DNA from 4 places in the Shewanella sp. 3_MG-2023 genome. Region 4 is predicted to be linked to each of the others. Evidence: predicted binding sites of a transcription regulator. Region 4 holds the regulator's gene; each other region holds the start of a gene.
The links. Region 4 encodes MetJ, which represses methionine synthesis genes. Its sites were predicted from a motif close to TAGACGTCTAGACGTCTA; they were not measured.
Positions count from the first base shown of each region.

Region 1 (6,004 bases), on a different contig from region 4:
ATGCTTCATGGGCAGCTTTATCACCGACCATTTTAAACGATAAGCTGTAGGTCTGAGCGGTATCTGAGACATTGCGAACAGTGATATTCTTATGAACTGTTTTAGTATCTGCAATTTCATGCATACCAAATTGAACATAAGGTTGATTTGAAGCGCTTTCCCAAGCCACTAAAGGCGAGCTGATTGCAGCATCTAAATCTTCAACACCATGACCAATAGAATAGATTTCAGCAGGGGTAATTTCATCACTTTCTAAAATACTATCGATATTAGCAGTGTTAGCTAAAACAGCTTTAATTTCAGCAGGACCAAAACCTGGGAACTGACTTTTAATCACCGCAGCAGCGGCAGCAATTCTTGCAGCACCTGCCATAGAGCCAGAGCGCATACCGTACTTAGCTGCAGTTTCATCTGCATTGGAAATATGCACCACTGGCTGATTGTCAGTGAAAGTGACAATTTCAGGCTTTAAGGTTTGTGAGCCACGCACTGGGCCCATTGCAGCCCATTCAGGTACAACAAGTGTTTCACCATCGTCAGCATAGTTTACTGCACCAACAGTAATTGCCGAAGTCGCACTACCTTCTGCAGAAATCCAGTTACGGTGTTTAGCTTCAGCGTCACCATAAAGTGAATACTCAGCTAAATCTCCAGCATGAGTGACTACAGTCATACCTTGAGCTGATACACGTTCAATCATCAATTGCAGTAAGCTTACCGAGGCATTACCATCGATATCAAAGAATGCACCCGCGCCAGAAGCCTCTAGTAATGCAATATCGATACGGTCACTAATATCACCATCTTGGTTAGGGTCAAGAGCATGCTCAAAGGCTTGAACAAGTTTATCTAATGAAGGTCCTGACGCCGTAATATAAGTAGGGTCCCAACTTGCGCCCGATACGTTATAGACTTTATAAGCATGAAGTGATGCACCAGGTGCAAGTTGATGCACGATACTCGCAAGCTCTGTGCCCATACCTGTTGGATATTCCCAACCATTCCAATCCACATAGCTAAGATTTTGATCAATTGGGTTAGCGTCATTACCATAGTTTTCGCTTGAAAAATCCCAACCACCTGCAACTACCGCTGTAGGGAAGCCGCTATATTCAATAGCGCCATTTTCTAAGGCTTCTAAATAACTGCCAGCCGGTGGAGGCGTTTCAGGGTCATTATTTTCGCCATAAACACCTGAACCACCAAATATTGGTAAAGTGTAATCAATACCGGTAGAAATGATTGCAACGCTAACACCAGCACCAGCCGATTCATTGCCAGTATATGGAGAAAGTAAGGTCACATCTTCCTCAGCCATTACTGTAGCATTTTGCTGAACAGACTGAGTCGCTTCAGTTTGCTTAACGCTGCTAGTATTGCTGGCACTGAAAATACGTTGCACTGCATCAAGCGCCTTAACTTGAGCAACTGAGCCGCTTTGCAGTTCAACATTGATTATATTCGCTACTAACCCTGAACGCGCTGTTAATATTGCCTGCGGATCAATGGCTTTAATTTGGTTGAATACTTGATCTTGTAATTTGCTAACTTCAGCAAGGCGTTGCGTGTAATCGCGTTTATCACCTTGGCGCTCGATAGCTGCGGCATTTGTTAAATATAGAGTATAGGTCGCGCGTTCTTGCTGCTGAGCGCTACCATATGCTGATACTGATTCGGTCTGAGCATTCGCATGTAGAGCACCCGACAGAATGGCGGTTGAGACGCATAATGCGAGCGTGCATTTATTAAATTTCATTTCCATTCCTTCACGTTATTTTTTGTTATTCGGCCTTTTTCAGGCTCTAACCAATTAATAACGTGCAAGGAACATTGTCACAACAACCTCAGATTCATTTAATACTCATATTTATATCTGCGCTTGTCTAGCTTATATCTTTTAATTATCTTTTTTATTTAAATACAGACAGTTAACTACGCAAAACATAACACTAACAACACTAGTTAGAGGCGATAACCAACAACATCGGCCTCGTTAGCAACCTTTAATGTTAACAATAAAGACTGTTCATCAGCGCTTGATAAACCAAAAAACTTGCGCACTGTATTCGCTGGAAATGACATCACAGTTTGTATCTCGCCAGCAGCGTTGATTCGTTGGATCAGGTCTTGTTTTACTGTGCGTTCGACGAAATATACAAAGCCATCTTCATAGTAAAATGAGCCAAAATCATATTTAGCTAAACGATCGGTAATCTGGCTAACTTCATTAGTATTGGCATCAAAACGCCAAATACCATTTAAATTAAACTTCGACATATACAGTATATCTGGGGACTCACCTTCAACAGCATAATTCCCTTGGCCAAACTTAATTGGCTGTAATTTATCATCAAGTGAATAACGATAAATGCCACTACTCTCATTTTCAGTGCCTTTAAAATAGATAGCCTTGCCATCTTTAGACCAACTGATGTTTTCGGCTGCAAGATCGCCAATATCAACTCTTTCAAATAGTTCCGACTGAATATTACCTAAATATAAGGTTTGTTTATCATTACGGTTGATGGTGACGGCAAACATCTCACTGGTGGGCGATACCCCCACGACCCCTGCATTCCCCATGCTTTTAGTCAGGTTTTTACTAGTGACTTGGTTATTTTTCCAGGTGGACCACAATTTTGAACGATTTGACAAAAATAAAATATCACCAGTCTTTTTTGAATAACGGGCATACATGTCTCGTGAAGATGAGGAGATTTTTCGCAGTACTTTTTGGTTTTGATAGCTCAGTTGTGCAATATACTCTTTTGAAATGTGCTCGCTAATAAATAGCGTCTCGGTCACATCGGAATAAGTGACGCTACTGATTAAGCCAGTAAATGGAATGGTATGCTGAACATTACCTAACAGATCAATTTTAGAAATCACTAAATTTGATCCTTCAATATGATTCACATAAAAGCTGTCATTTTGATAACTAAAGTCATAGTCAATAATACTGACACTATTCGCTATTAAATCAACAACATCACTTTCACCACGTTTTAATAGCAGGCTCATTTGAAGTGATGAACTTTTTTCTCTGATAAACGCAATTTCATCATTATTGGTCAATTGATGAGGCGAAAAGTCTACCTCGTTTTTACCGGGCTTGGTTAATTGTGTACTTTGCTTTGTCGACATCGAATATGAAAACAAAGCCACTCTATCAGTTAATTGCTTCGCAAAAATAAGTGTATCTTCATCATTTTTTGACCAGCTCAGTACTCGTTTAAATGGCAAATAAAAGCAGCCCTCAGTCACAAGATCATCGGTATTTTGCTGTAAATGCCTTACTCTTACTTGGCAAACACCACTAGCTAAAACTCGCACGTAAGCCAGTTTTTGATCGGACGGCGACCAAGCGGGAGAAGCTTCTTCACTATCGACAAACGAAATTAATTTCAGTGGCGAGTCATTGTTATTAAGCTCTTTAATATAAATTTTGCCCGGTTGCTGACCATTACGCCATTGCATCGCAAGGTATTTGCCATCATTGGACACGGCAATATGCTCTTCAACCCCTTCAAAATTGGTCACTTTACTTTTTATTGGTGACGCCAAAGCGGCTGCGGCTTCAGGCTCTGTAAAAGATTTGATAAATTGATAAGCGGAATAACTGAGTAGTATCACAAATGCGAGCACAAAAACTGCCAACACGGTATGTTTACGGCCTGCCTTTTTGTGAGTGATATCTGAAAGACTCGTCTCCTCATTAGCTGAAGAAATTAATGAAATCGGTAACACTAATTGGTAACCAAGTTTTGGTAATGTCAGCAGTAAATCAGCTTCAATATGTAAATCTTTAAAGGATTTTCGTATTAGCCATACTGAATTAGTGAAACCTTTTTCACCAACAGCTTGGTTACCATCCCAGATGGTATCAATTGCTGTTTGGCGAGAAACAATATGATCTGGACTATCAATAAACAGTTTCAGCAACTCAAACACTTTAGCCGACAACTTAATTGTCTTATCACCACAGCTTAAGGTCATTATGCTGCAATCTAACGTACACGGCCCTATTTGATACTGAAGTAATGCCATCAAGTCTCACCTAGTAATTTGTTATTATTATTATTTTCACTAGTCATCATAAATATAAATCAAATAAAAACCATTCTACGCACAAGTTGTTTGATACAAAATTAATTAAGCCACTGTTAATATAGGAATTAACCAGTGTTACAACTTGTATCGAAATATAAACAGTCACTTTATATAAATAAATATTATGAGTTATAGCTTGGTAGTATACAAAATAGCGTACCAGCTAACAATTACGTTTACATTTATTTAACAAGAGATTTGTGTTGATATTAGCGCTTTTTTTAGTGATAAATGCTAAAGGCACAGCAGCATTATTTAAAATACAACTTACTTGTCTGATTTTATTCAATAAAGACACGAGGTTAACCACAGTATTTTTTCAGAGCTTAGCCTCTCTTAAGGCTTATCAAACTCTGTATAGGTACAATAAAGTGGAATCTTGCTGGTTTACATAAGGCTTAATGACCATATTTCTAGTAAGTCAATAAGGGGGCCTCTATTGATAAGCCCAAATCCACTGGCTAAATAAATTGTTTAATTTAGCATACAGCCTTAAAAAATATCACCACAAAAAACACATTAAACTAATACAATCATAAAGATAAGCACAACTAATTCCTAAACAAGCTTTTAGGTTGAATTTAATTATTTGCGGCATTGCACAATTTTTGACTTATTATCGTATTGGGGGGTGTTATCATTTTTAAATTCGACTAAAATAGACGTCTAGATGTAGATACCTCTACACGTTCAAATTCAAAAAGACGAGATTTCCCATTATGGCAAACCACTTGTTCACCTCTGAGTCGGTCTCAGAAGGTCATCCAGATAAAATCGCTGATCAGATTTCTGATGCAGTATTAGACGCAATTTTAGAGCAAGACCCTAAAGCGCGTGTTGCTTGTGAAACTTACGTAAAAACAGGCATGGTATTAGTCGGTGGTGAAGTCACAACTTCTGCATGGGTTGATATCGAAGAAATCACGCGTAAAACAGTGCGTGAAATTGGTTACACTCATTCTGATATGGGTTTTGATGCTGATTCTTGCGCCATTTTAAATGCCATTGGTAAGCAGTCTCCTGATATCAACCAAGGTGTTGACCGCAGTGATCCTGCAGAACAAGGCGCTGGTGACCAAGGTTTAATGTTTGGTTATGCCAGCAACGAAACTGACGTATTAATGCCTGCTCCTATTACTTACGCTCACAAACTTGTGAAACGTCAATCTGAAGTACGTAAAGATGGCACCTTACCTTGGCTTCGCCCAGATGCAAAAAGCCAAGTTACCTTTGCTTATGATGAAGGTAAAATTGTTGGTATCGATGCAATCGTTCTATCAACTCAACATCGTGAAGATGTTAGTCAGGAAGACTTAATCGAAGGCGTAATGGAAACCATCATTAAGCCAGTTTTACCATCACAGTGGTTAAACAAAGATACTAAGTACTTCATCAACCCAACTGGCCGTTTTGTTATTGGTGGCCCTGTAGGTGACTGTGGTTTAACCGGTCGTAAAATCATCGTTGATACCTATGGCGGCATGGCGCGTCATGGTGGTGGTGCTTTCTCAGGTAAAGACCCATCAAAAGTTGACCGTAGTGCTGCATACGCAGCACGTTATGTAGCGAAGAACATCGTCGCTGCAGGTCTTGCAGATCGTTGTGAAATCCAAGTTTCTTATGCAATCGGTGTAGCAGAGCCTACCTCAATTAGCATCGAAACATTTGGTACCGGTAAAGTATCAGAAGAAGTATTAATTAAGTTAGTTCGTCAACACTTCGAACTGCGCCCTTACGGCCTAACAGCGATGTTGGATTTGGCTCGTCCAATTTACCAACAAACTGCTGCTTATGGTCACTTCGGCCGTAACGAATTCCCATGGGAAGCGACTGATAAAGCTGAAATCTTACGTGCTGATGCCGGTCTATAATTAGCCCTCATTACAGTATGTAA
Region 1 is NZ_JAUOSH010000013.1:41,038-47,041, forward strand. Features, by position in the region: gene Q4591_RS09310 (S8 family serine peptidase) at 1-1,756, opposite strand, end outside; gene Q4591_RS09315 (winged helix-turn-helix domain-containing protein) at 1,963-4,047, opposite strand; gene metK (methionine adenosyltransferase) at 4,830-5,981, shown strand.
Region 1: a site for MetJ is predicted at 4,770-4,787, ahead of metK (methionine adenosyltransferase). Genes of this name have one in related genera too.

Region 2 (6,004 bases), on a different contig from region 4:
TTTTGGGCTTTAATAAGTTGCCGTTTTTCGCGACGAAGCTGAAAATTGAGTTGCGCCATTAGATTACTAAGACTGCTTATTTCTTCAATTAGCTTTTCATCTTTTAGCTCCAACATTTCAGCAATACAATAGAACGAGGACTCCATTTTACGAAACGAACATAAAAGCCCTTCACCTTTTGTGGTTTTAAGTAGTTGCGGATCTGAGTCAAGGTCTATTATTTGTGTCACTCGAGGGGCACCGGCAAAAAAGTCATGCCAATTGTTTGTTTCAGATAGAAAAATAGCAAACAGTAAGTGAAAGCCCCGGTTGTGACTGATTAATGTGCCATCGTAAGCAAACTCAGCGATAGCCAATACGTGCGAATTTTCTGCGATATCTATTGCAAGTTCACTGGGGATATTCATTAAGCTAACCAGGTGTTGAGCTTTTGAATCGCTTCTTTGTAATCGCTGGTGATGAAATCGGCTTTAAGCACTTCTTGCGGTTCATGGAAAAAAGACAGCGCCTGACCGCCTACAATGGTTTTAATATGTGGGTATAAGGCGTCGATTTTTTGGAGGATCTCTCGAGCCTTTTTGATATTGTAAGGCATGGTAACGCTGATGATTACGGCTTTAGGTGACTCATTTGTAATATAATCAAGAATGGCATCTTTAGGTGCGTCGGCACCAAGATAGGTTGTATCCCATTCATTTGCTTCTAACGCTGTGGCAACCATCCATGAGCCAATTTGGTGTTGTTCAGATGCCGCGCAAGTTACCAATATCTTTGGTTTAGTTATTTCTGGAAGGTCTAGGTGCATTAGCAGCCCAGTGAGCACACGATTGGTAATGGCTGTGGCTAAATGTTCGGTGGATACTGATACGTCACCATTTTGCCAAAGCAAACCTATTTGATAGAGAGCGGGCTGAGCCTCATTATTAAAAAAACGCTCAAAGTCTTCCCATGTAGTGACTTTATTGAATGCATAGCTGTAGGCGTTACGGTGATCACCTGTAATAATATAGTGGAGAAAGGGGTTATCCATTGCAATAAACTCTTCTTCTCGGTTGCCTTTTATTAGGCTACAGCACTCATCATGGGCCCTAAGCATCCAATCGTATATTTGCACTAATTGTGCAGCCTCAATTGGTGGAATTGTCTTTAAAATCAATTGCTGCCATTTTTCTAGTTCTTCTTTAAAGTAGAGAAATGGCACCCCTTGAGAATGATAAGCCTGATAGACCCAAGGAAGTGCTTTCACTAAAGCGGTTCCATCACGGGATTCAATAACCTGGGAGATAAACCCAAGGTGGTTGCGGTGATTATTGATTAATAAGTCCAGCGAATTGCCATTTAAAAAACGACTTTGCTCGGGCTTTGAAATCCAGCGATTAATTTCTACCAGCATTTCTTCACCGAATTGACAATATGCATTAATGGCATTGTCAGTCACTGTGGCAAGTAGTGTATTGAGTTTTTGGCTATCCATAGTTAGTCCTCAATTGAACAGATACAAATTGAACTTATGCGCGAGGTTAAAAGTCGACAAAACCTAATGCTATTATAGTCATAATAAAGCTCATTGCTGGTTATCATTAAAGCAAAAGTAGTAAAAAATTAGGCAAGTTTAAGTGATGACTGTGCCTTTGTTTGAAATGCGTTGATGAGATAACTGAGGGCCTTTAGCGCCGCAAGTCGGTGTTGGTAAATGCTTCGACTTAGCAAGCACCTTGCTGACTTATAGGCTAACACTTGACCTTTAACCATTACTGCTAATTTACAGTTATCCCCCCATATTTAATTCAACAATAACTGATATTATTGGTTTTTTTCAATATTTAATTGTGGTTTATGTGATTTTTTAGAGTCAATATAAGCGCTTATGGCTAAGCCATTTGTTACTGGCGCTTGACGCTGAAAGCTTGCCTTATGGCGGCTATTAACACCATAGGGCAAGATTTTATCGCTGAGGACTATTTATTTAGCACAAATTGATCAATTTGATTTTGGGCTAAGGCTTGATCCATGGTGCCCTTTAGCAGTTTGTACATCAAAATCGAGGCATCAATCTCAGTTTTACGGTTAGTTAAACTTTCAATATTCAGCCCTAATGGAATATTAAGCGGTATAACCGCGGCTAAAATTTTCAGCAGGTTACTGTGATTAATCTTAATTGACTCATACAGAGGATCTTCTGCCGACAAAATACGCTGGCTGGTAGCTTCGGGTACCGACACACCTAACCAGTTGATAAATTCCAGAGTTTTAGCACTGCCGCAAGGTGAAAATGTCAGGATGATGCGATTAGGCTTGATATTGTTTAACGCACATTCTTTGGCGTAGCTGGTTAACATATCAATGGTTGCTTGGGCGTTATACACCGCCTGAGTGATGTAGTATTCACAGCCTTGGTTTGATTTACCTAACAGGCGAATATGTTCATTTTTTTTACTTAAATGGCGCTCTGCAATGGCCACGCCACCAAGGTAGAATGCTTGAGAGTGCGCCGCTAATACGCGGTAAGCGTCATTTAATGGTAATGAACTTGCAACCTGAGTCGATGGGGATCCCACTAATACCAAGTCTCTGACATTATTTTGATACCAAGCGCGGGACAACCACTCACTAAAGCCCTGTTCATCAAGACCGGCAACGCTCTTATAAGCAATAACTGGCTTGCCTGACTTTTGATTGATTAGCTGAGCGTAAGTACCAGAGTCATGAGTGGCTTTAAAGGGAAAAGGCCTTGGGGTATCAATGCGGCTGGTTTCATCCTGAATATCGTAGATGATCAAACCATCAAAGTTTATCTCATCAAGGCGAGCTAACAATTTATCAGCGATAATACTGACCGATTCAAAATCAGTATCGATTTTTGGTGGGGTTGTACCAATAAAATAGATCCCACGGTGATGATCGGATGAACGCTGTTTTAATGATTTTTTCATGTTTAGCCGTCTAGATGGATGTTATCTCCATTGTGTCTTAAATTTTGACCCTTGTTAAGGCCGAAAAAGGGTATTTTTTGAAATAATTAATAACCACTTAAATTAGTCGGCGATAAGTTTTAACTCAGATGATTTTATCTGTCTGTGGGTTTGAATATAGAGCAAGCAGAATCACATTTTCCCTATTAGTTGTGGTTAATGTACTTGGCTGAGGAGGTGACTTTATTGAGTTATCGCTGCGCCGTTTAATGCCGCAATTCTGGCATCGGTTGATAAATTGATGAATTTAGGTGCGGCAGTAACCGCTAGAATGGCAAGAATAATGATAACGACTACGAGCTCAATTAAGGTAAAACCCTTATTATGGTTAAGCGCCATGGCTCAAAAATCCATTTATTCAGTTTATTATTTGGCAGCGATGTTATTTCAAATGGGCTGCTACCCCTACTTATCTACTTGAATAAAAGGTTTTTTATTTATAAGAGTTTAGTATTTTTGACCTCCCTTTAATTAGCCTGTGACATAGTGTCGCAGTTTGTTGGTTTTAAGTTGAAACCTGTTCTGGTTAATTTATAAATGTCCGCACAAATATTATAGGTTTGTCATAGGACTGTTTATGTACCACTCTAAATTGATGATTTCTATCGCTGTCGCTTTAGGTTTTTTACCCACCTCCTTCGTTCAAGCCACTGAGGCTAATCCCACAGACACTCAGGCTGTTGAAACCACCCAAGAAAAAAAACACAAGCAGCACTGCGATAATAAAAGCTGTGATGACTACCTTGTGGTGACAGGGGAGTTAATGCGCGATCCTGCCAAAGTTGTCACCGATCCCAAAAAGCCCAGATTACCGCTGCCCGCTTATGACGGTGCAGGTTACTTAAAAACCATCCCCGGTTTTAGTATCGCCAGAAAAGGCGGCGCAGGTGGCGACCCTTCTTTAAGAGGCATGGGCGGTTCACGCATCAGTATTGTTGATGATGGCCAGCATGTTTATGGCACCTGTGGCGGACGTATGGATCCGCCAACAGCTTATATTTATCCAGAAGCCTATGATGCCATTACAGTGATTAAAGGCCCACAAACAGTAAAATATGGCCCAGTAGGTTCCGCAGGGACGGTATTATTTGAAAAAGATCGCCATAGCTTTAGTGAGAAAAGCCTTGAAGGTCGCGCCAGCGTAACCGGTGGCAGTTTTGGCCGTGAAGATTACTTAGTCGAAATAAAAGCAGGTACTGAAACCCATTACATTGATTTTGATGCTAATAAGTCTAAAAGCGATCATTATCAAGACGGTGATGGTACCACCATTCAATCCCTTTATGACCGTAATAATTACAATTTTGCTTTAGGTTGGACCCCCGACGAGTCAACCGTGGTTGAGCTTGCTTATGGCAGCTCAAGCGGTGAGGCTGAGTACGCTGACAGAACCAATAAAGCTCGTGTGATCGATAATGAAAATGTCACCTTTCTGCTGCAAAAGGATGTTGATTTTTACTGGCTGAATAATATTGATTTTCAGTTATATAGTAATGAAAACGATCACGTTATGGATCAGTTTGACCGCGGCGTAAATGCAGGCACTAATGTCAGACGAAAAACCGCAGGTGGTCATTTATGGTTTGATATTTCAGCCAATGAAAAATGGGAAACCATTGTCGGGCTTGACTATATGGACAGTAAGCACAAAGGACGCAGCATCAATCAAGCAGAAGATAATGGCCTAGATGATTTATTAGCAAAACCCTTTATGCAGGACATGGCTTATATCAATACCGGCTTATTTGTTGAATCAAGTTATCAGCTTAACCAAGGTAAAATCTTGACGGGGCTAAGAATGGATCAATGGCAAACCAGTTTATATGTGGCCCAGCAAGGCAGCCGTGATGATGACTTATTCAGTGGCTTTGTTCGCTACGAGTTTGAGACTGATAAAAGCCAATATTATATTGGCGGCGGCCATGCCCAACGTATTCCTGACTATTGGGAGTTCATGAAGGCAGACAATAATGATTTGTCACTTAAGGCATTTGATTTAGATGCTGAAAAAACCACCCAGCTTGATGTTGGCTGGATTTATCAAGACGATATTAAAATATCCACGGCGTTTTATTACGGCAAAGTGGCAGACTACATCTTAATTGATGCTAATACTGCCAAGACCGCAGCTTACAATATTGATGCAACGATTTGGGGCGGCGAATTAGGCCTGCTATATCCATTTACTGATCAATGGTCGGCGCAAACCACCGTCAGTTATAGCCATGGTGAGAATGACACTGACAATACACCACTAGGGCAAATATCCCCTTTAGAGGGTCGTATTTCAGTGAATTATGAAGCTGAAAATTGGACCGCTGGGTTATTTTGGCGGATGGTTGCGGCGCAAGATAGAGTCGCAATTGGTCAAGGTAATATCTCAGGACAAGATCTGGCTGAAAGCAGTGGTTTTGGCACATTGGCCATCAATGGCTCTTGGAAGCATGATGATATTTTAGTGAGTTTTGGTATTGAGAACTTATTTGATATTACCTATGCCGAACATGTTAGTCGCTCTGGAGCGGGTAATGACATTCCTGGTAGTTCACCACTATTTCAAGTTAATGAGCCGGGTCGAACCGCTTGGGTAAAACTTGATTACAATTTTTAATAAAAACCGGCAGGCTTGTTACATTTAATAAGCCTGCATCATTGCCCACTTTGGGTGAAACCTCTGCTTTAATGCCTGATACAGCCGCCGACAAACTTGTCCCTAGCTGCAATACATTGCTTTTATTCACATAACCTATGTAAAGCTATGCAAAGTTACCCTTTGGCAGTTTTCTTTATAAAGTGATCTAATTAAAATCAATCACGTAACATCTAAATAATATTAAATCATATTAAATAATAATAAACGAAAATGGATTTCCAGTTAATGAAAACACGCTATACGCTAGTGGCGGTTGCAACTTCGCTATTCATTTTATCTGCCTGCAGCAGTTCATCCTATCTTGACGAGTCTTTGGTTAAACCTGAGCTGCCTGCGTCGTGGCATACCGACGCCAAATCATTAAAAGACAATCAAAGTT
Region 2 is NZ_JAUOSH010000002.1:185,693-191,696, reverse strand. Features, by position in the region: gene Q4591_RS02050 (GGDEF domain-containing protein) at 1-407, opposite strand, end outside; gene Q4591_RS02045 (B12-binding domain-containing protein) at 407-1,474, opposite strand; gene Q4591_RS02040 (methylenetetrahydrofolate reductase) at 1,959-2,933, opposite strand; partial or broken gene Q4591_RS02035 (type IV pilin protein) at 3,174-3,311, opposite strand; gene Q4591_RS02030 (TonB-dependent copper receptor) at 3,550-5,583, shown strand; gene Q4591_RS02025 (TolC family protein) at 5,851-6,004, shown strand, end outside.
Region 2: a site for MetJ is predicted at 2,937-2,954, ahead of Q4591_RS02040 (methylenetetrahydrofolate reductase). Genes of this name have one in related genera too.

Region 3 (6,004 bases), 120 kb from region 4:
TAACCACATTTTCACTACCTGTAGTAGTGTCCCAAGCGGTAACGGCATCGATATCAGCACCAGAAACACCACCAGTTTGACCGGTATTATTTAAGCCCCATAACTCCACGAAATTTGGATCGTCTGGCATACCAATTGCCGTATAAGTATAATTAGGTTCGGCATATTTTACTGCTGGATGCTTACTAATTAACTTAATTGCACTTTCAACATTACTACCGCTTTTAAGTGATAACTTAGCCAATCTTCCAGATAATAGGTATTTAAACTTATCATCTATACCATCAGCATTTTTATCTGTGACTGTTCCTGCGACTAGATTTTGCGCTGACAACCGTTCAAAGATTGACACATTTTCTTTATAAACAACGAGAATTTCATCTTTTTTATACTTTACACTTTCTTGAGCAATAACAGGGCTTGCGTTTAACGCAAATAGAGATGTTACTGCTAATGCAATTGGGGACATTTTGTTAATCATGATGTGGCTTCCTATCTTCCATTAATAATTCCCGGAACCGGTAATGCAGCACCTGTAGCTTTTCCATTAGCTATTTTTAAAAGCGAGTTGATTTTCCACGAAGTGAAACCCGGAATTTGTTGTTGCCATCAAATTGTTGCCACAAGCTGTATAACAATAAAAGGACTGAAACTTTAATTAGTAAGTAACTACTAGGCTTATTCGACTAGTCAATATTAGTGGTAAGCGAAAACAGCAAAATATAAGCATGATATTCAGTAACTTAAACCTTTGTAGCACTAAAGGTTTAATCTTAACCCCCTAAAAAAACTAACCTTTTATACGATTGAGAAAAATCAATGGGCACCGTAAGTTAATCTTGTAACGCGCTGCATCAGCAGAATCATTTGAAATTCTACCAACCTAAAACCAAACAGTTTTAGGGTTAATAATCATAAACTTAAAAGCAAACCCTGCTCTTAAGTTATTGGTGTTTATTGAGGGTTTATAGTGCTTCAAATACTGTTAGATCTTTAAAAGTTCACGCTGAAGTTACTTCTTGATCGCATATTAGTACTCAGTTACCTAAAGCTAAATTATGCACTTTGGCGACACAATGAGTTAACTAGGAAGCGAAATACTTTATCAAACGATTATTTTCTAATCATCAGATAAATCTATATTTAAACAGGGAGCGTAGAATGAAATCGCAAAAGAAATTATCGTTAGTATCACTTGCTATTGCAGCAAGCTTAGCATTACCCGTTTCAGCAGCAGGGCTTTCATTACCAGAGGTGACAGCTGCAGAGAAATCGGCATTCGCTTCGAATACTAACGCAACAGTAACTCAAACGGGCATGGAGCAGGATGCCACAGTAAGCCAAACTGGCACGCGTCATATTTCAACCGTGACACAAATTGGTGATTTACAGTTTGCCGAGGTAACCCAGCAAGGGGACTGGCAAGAATCTTATATTAGCTCTGAAGGTAATGGAAACTCTGTCATTACTAACCAGGTTGATGATTGGCATATTTCAAACGTTGGCATCATAGGTGACCAAAACCAAGTTACTATTCAGCAGGCTGACTTTTATAACACTAGTGACGTATCGCTAACGGGTAATAGTAACACTGCTGATGTTATTCAAGATGGAGCTCAAAACGAAAGTATCATCGAAGTTATTGGTAATGAAAACGCTGCAGAAGTAACCCAGTACGGTGCGATTAACTTAGCGGTATTCGCTGTTGAAGGTAATAGTAATAGTGCAACCATAATGCAAGATGGTGTAAATAACCAAGCAGGTATCGTTTCCGACTCAGGCAGCCTAAATGCTGGCGATGGTAATGAACTATTTGTAAACCAACTTGGTGATAACAACTTTGGTGCTGCTTTAGGTGTATTTGGTGATAATAATACATTCGATTTTAGCCAAACAGGCGATGATAACACTGCTGTAGTAGCAAGCTTATCAGGCTCTTTAAATGATATTACTATCGACCAAACTGGCATTAATAACGGCGCAACAATAGAGTTTTCTTTTGGAGACGATAATGACGTTACTATTAGTCAAGATGGTTTTGGTAACCAAGTGGGCGGCGCTAATATTGCTATTTTAAATGGCTCGCTTAACGATATTGAAGTCGTACAAACTGGTGATGCCAATTTAACTGAGTTTATTGTTTATGGTGATGAGAATGTTATATCTGTAGATCAAAGTGGTGCAGATAACTACACTGCTTTTGTAGCTGATGGCTTCTATAATGAGGTCACTATCACTTCCTCAGGTGAACTTAACTTTGCATATTCAGAAACCGTTGGAGATAACAATACAGTTGATATGAGCCAAACAGGCAATGATAACGAAGCCGTTATTTCAAATGTCGGTTCAAATCAGACTGTTGATATCAGCCAAGAAGGTGATTTTAACTTAACTGATATAGTCGCCTTTGGTGATGACCACTCAATTACCGTTTCTCAGCTAGGCGACGGTAACTGGGTTGGTGGAGATGATGGTTACTTTGCAATTGATGGTACTATGAATACATTAAATGTAACCCAAATTGGTAATGATAATACGGTTACAGGCATGCAAATTGGCACTAATGATATTGCCACTGTAGTCCAAACCGGAAACTTTAATTCTGCAGCAATTTACCAGAATTAATTTATAGAAAATTTTCTTACTGAATATAGGGAGCACATTGCTCCCTATATATTTACTTTAATATCTCCTCCACTGGCAAAGCTTATTGTTTTCATTACGTTAAGCTAATTCTGTGCAATTTTATGACATAAGCTCATAAATTAATTTTACACGATGAAATAATTGCCGAAACAAACAAAAAAACCAGTTACAACTAGCAACTGGCTTAATAACATCTCTAAATTATTTTAAAACGGGTAAATAACCTAAGTTAAGCGAACTCAAAATGGGCTTGATAAGTTTGTGCCCAACGCAGTAACTCGACCCGATTGCGAGATTGGGTTTTCCTAAAGATGGAAGAGATATGTGCCTTTACCGTGTGCTCACTAATGCAAAGCCTGTGGGCTATTTCTTTATTCCTTGCACCGCTTGAAACTAGCTGAATAATGGTTCTTTCACGATTAGTGAGCATTTGCAGCATTGCGATAGTATCTGGGGGGATTTCTGTATTAGCATCAAGTTTTTGTACTAGTCGGCGGAAAATTTTGCTAATTAGCGGTCGATCATACCAAAGCTCATCAGCTACCATTTTACGTAACCCGGTCAACATTAAATCCATACGTTGGTCGGCATAAAGTAAGCCTCTTACACCTAACAATAGTGCAGACTCCTGATCTAACGAGCCCCGTTCAACTTGATATAAAGCGACAGGGACATGATTAACTAGCCGTGATACCAACAGCGGAATGCCTTTGCTATCCAGCGCGGCCCCCTTTTGGGCGATCAAATAGAAACAATTAGTATTATGTTCTACTTCAAGTTCACTAGGGTGTTTCACTACCCTGGTTTTTAACCCTATCGACTCAGCTAAAATAGCCAAGTTGCAAGGCGCTGCAACCTGGTGTAAGAAGACTAATTCATCAATATTCGAATTCATCACTTTTCTCCCTGAAAAGTATTCTGTATCTCTCGGCTATACGAGTTTCTTCCTGAAACATTGATAACATAATAACAACATAATGCAATAATAGTACATTTTAACTAGCCCATAAGGCATTTTAACTAGTCTATAAAGTATTTCTGCAATACTTAAGTACTCATTAATAGATTAAGTGCTCGCAAACCAAGCCGTTACCAAAAATAAAACAAGTAAAAATAAACTTAACAGTCACAAGATCTATAAATGTAGCTGATTAAAGTGATGCTAACTGCTTATTATGTACCTTTGTGAGCAAGACTAATGCACTAATACCACCTATAAGTGCCATAAACATATCTGACTGTGTATCCCACACATAGCCTTGAGTGCCTAAAAACGCCTCCGCATTCTCACCTGTTGCAGCTGCAACCCACCACTCAATAAGTTCGTAAAAAGCAGAAAATGCCAATACAAAACAAACTGATAGAAACTGACACCAATAGCCCGGTTGTAAGACGTGATTTCTTAGCATCACCTCTCTTGCCAGTATGACCGGAATAAACCCCTGAGCAAGATGGCCGATTTTGTCATAATTATTACGTTCGCTACCCATCACATCAGCCAACCAATCAAACAGTGGTACTTCGGCATAGGTATATTTAGCTCCGACCATGAGCACGCAGCAATGTAACAAAATCAATAAGTAAGCTAAGGGTGTTAGGGGGAATTTATTACGGGTAAAAAATAAGATGGGTAAGGCGATTAATGCTGGCAGTGCTTCTAACCACCAAGTAAACATATCTTTAGGTGAACTCACCGACCAAACGAGCACGACAGCAAAAATAACCACCCATATAACTTTCTTATTCACTATACATTCCCTTTAGATGATATTGTTCTAAACCAAGATCACAGTCTTTAGCCATCTAGCCCTCTACAATGGCAATAAATAATGCTATTTTGGTTGCGCATTAATGTCAGCATAACATAAGCATAACTATTGATAAGAGGGTACCCACACCATGGCAAAACACTCGCTTGACAAGGATAAGATTAAAATCCTGCTGTTGGAGGGCGTCCACCAAACTGCAGTCGATGTACTTAAGCGTGCAGGTTATACCAATATTGAATATCACAAAGCTTCCCTTCCTGAAGACCAGTTGCTGCGCTCAATTAAAGATGCTCACTTTGTCGGCCTGCGCTCGCGCACCCAATTAACCGCTGAAGTGTTGAACCATGCTGAAAAACTAGTCGCGATTGGCTGTTTCTGTATTGGTACTAACCAAGTTGATATTGCCGCTGCTGAGAAGTTAGGCGTACCCGTTTTTAATGCGCCATTCTCAAACACTCGCAGTGTTGCTGAGCTAGTGTTAGGTGAGATCATCATGCTGATGCGCGGTATTCCTCAGCGTAACGCCCTTGCCCACCGTGGCGGTTGGTTAAAAAGTGCCAATGGTAGCTATGAAGTGCGCGGTAAAACCTTAGGGGTCATTGGTTACGGCCATATAGGTACTCAGCTGGGTATTTTGGCTGAAACCCTCGGTATGCGGGTGGTATTTTTCGATATTGAAGACAAGTTGCCACTGGGTAATGCCAGCCAAATCCATTCAATGGAAACACTATTGAATGAAGCAGACGTTATCAGCTTGCATGTACCAGAAACTGCGCAAACTAAAAATATGATTGGTGCGACAGAGTTTGAACAAATGCGTTCAAAAAGCTTTTTTATCAATGCATCACGGGGCACTGTGGTTGATATTGATGCGCTTTCTGATGCCCTAAAGTCAGGCCATATTGCAGGCGCTGCAATTGATGTATTCCCAGTTGAGCCTAAGTCAAATGATGACGAATTTATTAGCCCACTACGTGGACAAGATAACGTCATTATTACCCCGCATATTGGTGGTAGTACTGCTGAAGCTCAAGAAAATATCGGTATTGAAGTCGCGGGTAAGCTGGCTAAATATTCTGATAATGGCTCAACTGTGTCTGCGGTTAACTTCCCTGAAGTGTCATTGCCACAACATAAAGGCACCTCGCGCTTATTGCATGTTCACCACAACCGTCCAGGTGTGTTGATTAAAATTAACCAAGCGTTTTCAGAAAAAGGCATTAACATTGCTGCGCAATATCTACAAACGACTGCAGATATTGGTTACGTGGTCATGGAAGTCAATTCAAACCAAGCCGAACAAGCGCTGGGCGAGTTAAAAGCAATTGAAGGTACTATTCGTACCCGCGTATTGTTTTAATTCAAGCTAAGTCGGTGAACGATTTAACCTTAGGCTTATCACGCAGTTAAATTGTGAATTAAAGCTATCTTCAATTAATTGAAGATAGCTTTTTCTTTTGAGCCTCACTGAATTCCGTTACACTCAAAGCTTATCTTTGTTGCTCACCTTAGGGATCATTTTATGACACTCGCAACCACACAGCCAAACTGGGATTACTTAACTTCAACGCCCGACTTACTGGTTTCAA
Region 3 is NZ_JAUOSH010000005.1:53,196-59,199, forward strand. Features, by position in the region: gene Q4591_RS04205 (S8 family serine peptidase) at 1-481, opposite strand, end outside; gene Q4591_RS04210 (curlin) at 1,162-2,625, shown strand; gene Q4591_RS04215 (response regulator transcription factor) at 2,876-3,541, opposite strand; gene Q4591_RS04220 (DUF2238 domain-containing protein) at 3,798-4,394, opposite strand; gene serA (phosphoglycerate dehydrogenase) at 4,546-5,775, shown strand; gene ygfZ (tRNA-modifying protein YgfZ) at 5,938-6,004, shown strand, end outside.
Region 3: a site for MetJ is predicted at 4,443-4,460, ahead of serA (phosphoglycerate dehydrogenase). Genes of this name have one in related genera too.

Region 4 (6,004 bases):
CCTGGAAAATAAACTGAAGTTTTCCTGCATACAAAAAATGTCCTTTTTATCGCAATGCGTAACGACTAAGCAATCAATAAACCAATGATTTAAGCGTAGCTTGTTTTAGTCAATTTTCCTTACCTTAATCTAACTTAGTTTAAATATTAAGCAATCAATATAACATCTTGGGGTTAAACTGATTTTTAATCAGATGCAGCGAGTTTGCTCGAAATGGCGGCATTATTACGAGGGATAAGAGAATGAGTTTGCATGAGGTACGCGTGGAGTATGTAAAGGGAGGCCGCTTATTAAAATTAATGCAAAGATAATAAAAAACCATGAGTAATAACTCATGGTTTTTAGCTGAAATGTAGACCTATCTAGACTTGATATATTCTTAAGGTTGTTGGCGAGTTGGCGCTAAGACAATTTCTCGTACACAAACATTTTGCGGCATTTCAAAGGCAAATAATGCCGCATCAGCAACTGCTGTAGGCTCGATAACGCCGCCCATGAACTCTTTCCATTCTTGGTAGCCGGCTTTAATATCTTCATCGGTTGTGTGGCTAAGCAGCGCTGTTTCAACAGCGCCTGGAGCGATAGTCACCATTCGCACATCATCCATCGCCACTTCTTCGCGGATATTTTCAGTTAGCGCATGCACAGCAAACTTACTGGCACAATATGCTGCATGGTTAGGGAATGTTTTACGACCCGCTATAGAGCTTACGTTGATAATAGTGCCTGTTTTACGGGCTTTCATATCAGCAAGCACAGCGTGAATACCATTAAGCACGCCCATCACATTGATGTTGAGCATTTGGCTCCACTGGGCAGGATCTTGTACATCTGCTTGACCAAGTAGCATTACGCCAGCGTTATTGACTAAACAGCCAACAGGGCCAAACTTTGCTTCAGCAGTCGCAATCGCTGTTTTCATCGCTGCAGCATCAGTAACATCAACGCTAACAGATAAGCTGTTGGGCAGGTTAAGTGCTTGCATTGGTTCAACGCGACGAGCAAGTAAAAGTAGTGGGTGACCTTTAGCGCTAAATGCATTCGCCATAGCGGCGCCAATACCTGATGATGCGCCAGTAATGACAACAAGTGATTTCATGATTTTTACCTCGTTCGTTAAGTTGTGTCCATTATAGGTAATGGCTCATTGTTGATATATAATCCACAAAGAACATCATTGTTTACCTGTGGCTCCTAATAACTTGTTGATGACCACAAACTAAAATAGACATTATTATGAACTTAGACATAAATTTGATTGATATCAGAGCCTTTGTGGTGATTGCTGAGCAAGGTAACTTTACTCAAGCTGCACAGGTCTTAGGCTGCTCACGTTCGCATTTATCAAAGCAATTATTAAGTTTAGAAAAATTTCTTGGTGTTAGCCTAATTATTAGAACCACCAGAACCCAAAGACTGACAGAGCAAGGTCAGCAATTGCTGTTGCAATGCCAGCAAGCGTTAGCGCAAATCGATCAGGTGGTGGCAATGACATTAGACAGCGCTGAAACATTACAGGGCAATATTCACATTAATTGCGTTGGCGGGGTGATTGGTGAAGATATTTTAGTGGCCTTGGTGAATGATTTTATTAAACAGTATCCTGAAATTACCATCGATCTTGATTTTAGTAGCCAGCGGGTTGATTTAATCGAGGGCCATTTTGATATTGTATTTCGCATGGGCGAACTGGCAGATTCAAGCTTGGTGGCCAGAAAGCTGATGGATATCGAAAACCGCACTTTAGTCGCCCCTGAATACTTAGCGAAATATGGTCAACCGCAGCATCCAAGCGAGCTTAATAATCACCTGTGTATTACTGGCTCGATCAGCCATTGGCGCTTTGGGCATAGGCAAGATGCTCAAGCTGTAGACGTTGCCATTAAGGGCGGTTTTAAGTGTAAAAATGGCCGCGCTATGAAAGCCAGCGCCTTAGCAGGAAATGGCATTGTGCGATTACCTTATTTATATTGCGCTAATGAAATTGCAGCGGGTCAATTAGTGAATGTGTTTAATGATTGGCATATTCCCGACACGCCTTTTTATATGCTTTACCATAAAGATAAATTCCAACCAGAAAGGCTGAAAAAATTTATTCAATTCACCATGGAAAATTTTAAGCGCTATCTACCTGATTCATAAAATAACATTTAAAAAACGGCTGATTAAATTCATCTATGCCGTAAAAGTCTAACGGGATTGAAGCCTATTTTTAATTTTTTCGACTATCTTTATTAGATAATTAAAAATGAAAATGGTGAATAATGAGATCAATAGCGCTACTATTGTTTTTACTGCTGTTTGCGATAAGTTCGCAAGCTAGCCAGCTTTATTTTGAAGCTCGCAGTGATAGCATGGGCGGTACAGGTGTAGCCTCATCAAGCCGTATCGGCGCAAGTTTTATTAATCCCGCTTTACTGGCTATTTACGCCCCAAAAACCAATGAGTTCTCCTTACTGTTACCGGTTGTGGCTGCTGAAGTGGATGATAGCGACAATATGCTTGATAAGTTTGACTCACTACAAGACAGTTTTGATGACTTAGAAACGGCCATAAACGGCAATGATACTGATGATATTGCTGGTTTTCGTGATGATTTAGTTATTAATTTAAATGCCCTCAGCGGCACTAACGCCTCGGTATCAGCCGCAATTGGCGCAGCATTAGTAATGCCAACTCAAACCGTGCCAATGGCGCTATTTTCCAAAAGTCACCTTGACGCTATGGGCGTTGCTGATATTGCTCAAGGTGATATTGATATGCTGACTAATCTCGATCCCGCCAACCCTCCTGCAGATCTCACTGACTTAGACTCTCAAGGCATTGTATTAGCCGCCGGAGTCACAGATTTTGGGGTGGCGTTAAGCTTTCCACTATCTATAGTTAACATGCCTGTAAAAGTTGGGATTTCACCTAAGTTTCAACGCATTGATACCTATCATTACAGTGCCAGTGCCAATAACTTTGATGTCGATGATTTTGATGATGATAAATATCGAAATGATGACAGCTTATTTAACCTTGATCTTGGGGTGGCTATTGAGCCAACAGAAAGCTTAACCTTAGGGCTGTCTGCTCGTAATTTATTCAGTAAAAAAATAACCACAGTTGAAGCTCAAGGACGGACATTTGAATACCAAATTGAGCCGTTAGTCACAGTGGGAGCTGCTTATGATTGGTCCAGAGTCACCTTAACCACGGATATTGATCTGGTGGAGCAAAGCCGTTTTAGCGAGTTTGATGCGGTGCAGTATTGGCGAGTGGGCGGTGAAGTTAAAGCCACTGACTGGCTGTTTTTACGCATGGGCTACCGCCATGACTTAAAAGATAATAGCGTAGATATTTACTCTTTCGGCACCGGCTTTGCCATCGGCCAAGCCTTTAAGCTGGATATGAGCGGCAGCTATGGTGATGATGCCATTGGCGCTGTGCTGCAAACTTCTTATCACTTTTAAGCGTTATCATTTTTAGCTGTCATCATTGTTGCATTTATATCTGCCACAAAAAGATGATCGACTAGCCTGCTGATAATTCAATTAACGACTTAAGGGTTAGCAATAATGCACTTAAGCTACATAACACCATAGTGGCGATGCGAGTCTTATTTTTATCAACCTTATTGGTTAGCTTTCCTGCGGCAATATTTCCGAGTATGACAGATGGCAATAGCATCAATGACAACCACAGATGCTTTTCTTCCACTAAGCCTGCAAGCATTAAAATAATCAGTGCGATCATTGAGCTGAAAACAAAAAAGATCGATAGCGCGGCTCTAAACTGCGGCGCATCTTTACCGGCTAATAAAATCGCTAATGGTGGCCCACCAATGGCGGCAATATTTCCAAATACCCCCGACAAGACACCTGCAATAAATAGCGAAAGCCGATTTACTGGCGCTGTGATCTTAAAAATACTCAGCAACACCGCTGCGCCGACAATAAAGGCAATGGCTAACCCCAGTACTGCTTGGGGGGCAAACAGTAATAAACCTGCGCCCATAAAGCCACCAGGTATTCGCCCCAGCAGCGCATATTGCAGCCCATTAAACTCCAGTTGAGTACGTTCACGCAATAAGGTCAATAAGGCGATGGAAAAACCCATCATAATCACAGGGGCTGGGACTAATTGTGGGTCGATGATATAGAGAAGTGGACTGGCAACAACCGCAAGCCCAAAACCGATAAGGCCTTGGGTTAATGCGCCTAGAAAAATGATAACCGATGCAAGCATCAAGGTCTGCGGATCGATAAATTCCATTGTCGACTCTTTAGGCGCAATACTGCAACTCACTCTCAGCTTGAGAGCTCGATGCGTTAAATGACGAGCAGTGTTTGATTAATTGAGCAGGCTTATGCTTTAGCGCAAGTACTTCAGCGCTAGTCGCTAGCTTGACTTAATCAAGATCTTCCCACTCAATTCCCATGGCATCCATCAAAGCTTTTGCTTCAGATGGGATGCTATCAGGCCCTTCTTTTGATAAGTCACCGTCATTTGGCAGTGGTTGTCCAGTGTAGGCATGCAAAAATGCTTCACACAGTAGTTCACTATTGGTTGCATGACGTAAGTTATTAACCTGGCGGCGGGTACGTTCATCAGTCAATACTTTTAAAACTTTTAAAGGTATGGATACCGTGATTTTTTTAACTTGTTCATTTTTTTTGCCATGTTCGGCATATGGGCTGATATAGTCGCCATTCCATTCAGTCATTAACTCACCTTTATACGATAGATTCGTGGCAGATTTTAACCGCTAAATAATAACAGTCAAATTATTGCGGTTATTCTATAACGAATGGAAATAGATTTCTTTATGTTTAGACGTCTAAACGGCTGATTTGTATTGACGATGTGACTTAGCTTAGGTACATTTAGCCATCTAGACATCTCTTTAGTGTGTATTCTTTAGGAGTTTACAATGAGCAAACATCGCGCAGCTACGCTAGCAGTACGCCAAGGTATCGAGTCAGATACCCAATACGGCGCTGTAGTCCCGCCGATTTATCTATCAACAAACTATTCTTTTGATGGCCATAAAAACCCTAGAGAGTTTGATTATAGTCGTTCAGGAAACCCGACGCGCTGCGTGTTAGGTGAAGCCATTGCCAAACTTGAACATGGCGCTACTGGGGTGGTTACTTGTACCGGTATGGCTGCGATTACCTTGGTCACTAGTTTATTAGGCCCCGATGATTTACTGATTGTGCCTCACGATTGTTATGGCGGTAGTTACCGTTTGTTCACAAATCTTGCCAACAAAGGCCAATTTAAATTACTGGTGATTGATCAAACAGATGAGCAAGCACTCAGTGATGCGATTGCTCAGAAACCTAAAATGGTGTGGTTAGAAACGCCGTCAAACCCATTATTACGTGTTGTTGATATCAAAGCTATTGCTGAGCAAAGCCATAAAGTCGATGCCTTAGTTGTGGTTGATAACACCTTTTTATCGCCAATTTTGCAACAGCCATTAGAGCTAGGCGCTGATATCGTCATGCATTCCACCACCAAATATATCAATGGTCATAGTGACGTTGTAGGTGGCGCTGTGGTGGCAAAAGACCCTGAACTGGGTGAGTTACTACACTGGTGGTCAAACACCTTAGGGCTAACAGGCTCGGCTTTTGATAGTTACCTAACCTTACGTGGCATTCGTACTTTAGCTGTACGTATTCGCGAGCATCAAAAAAATGCTGAGCAAGTTATTGACGTACTTCAGGCCAGCAATCTTGTCGAAAAAGTGTATTATCCAGGCTTAAAAGACCACCCAGGTCACGATATTGCAGCTAAGCAACAACAAGGCTTCGGCGCTATGTTAAGTTTCGAACTTAAAGGTGGTGAAGCAGAAGTGGTCGCCTTTTTAAATGCACTGTCTATTTTCAGTGTTGCTGAAAGCTTAGGCGGAGTGGAAAGCTTAGTTGCCGTACCTGCAACCATGACCCATAGAGCAATGGCGCCTGCAGCACGGTATGAAGCTGGCATTAAAGATACTTTACTGCGACTATCT
Region 4 is NZ_JAUOSH010000005.1:171,740-177,743, reverse strand. Features, by position in the region: gene Q4591_RS04715 (ABC transporter transmembrane domain-containing protein) at 1-30, opposite strand, end outside; gene Q4591_RS04710 (SDR family oxidoreductase) at 380-1,099, opposite strand; gene Q4591_RS04705 (LysR family transcriptional regulator) at 1,237-2,142, shown strand; gene Q4591_RS04700 (conjugal transfer protein TraF) at 2,265-3,455, shown strand; gene Q4591_RS04695 (sulfite exporter TauE/SafE family protein) at 3,517-4,257, opposite strand; gene metJ (met regulon transcriptional regulator MetJ) at 4,394-4,708, opposite strand; gene metB (cystathionine gamma-synthase) at 4,916-6,004, shown strand, end outside.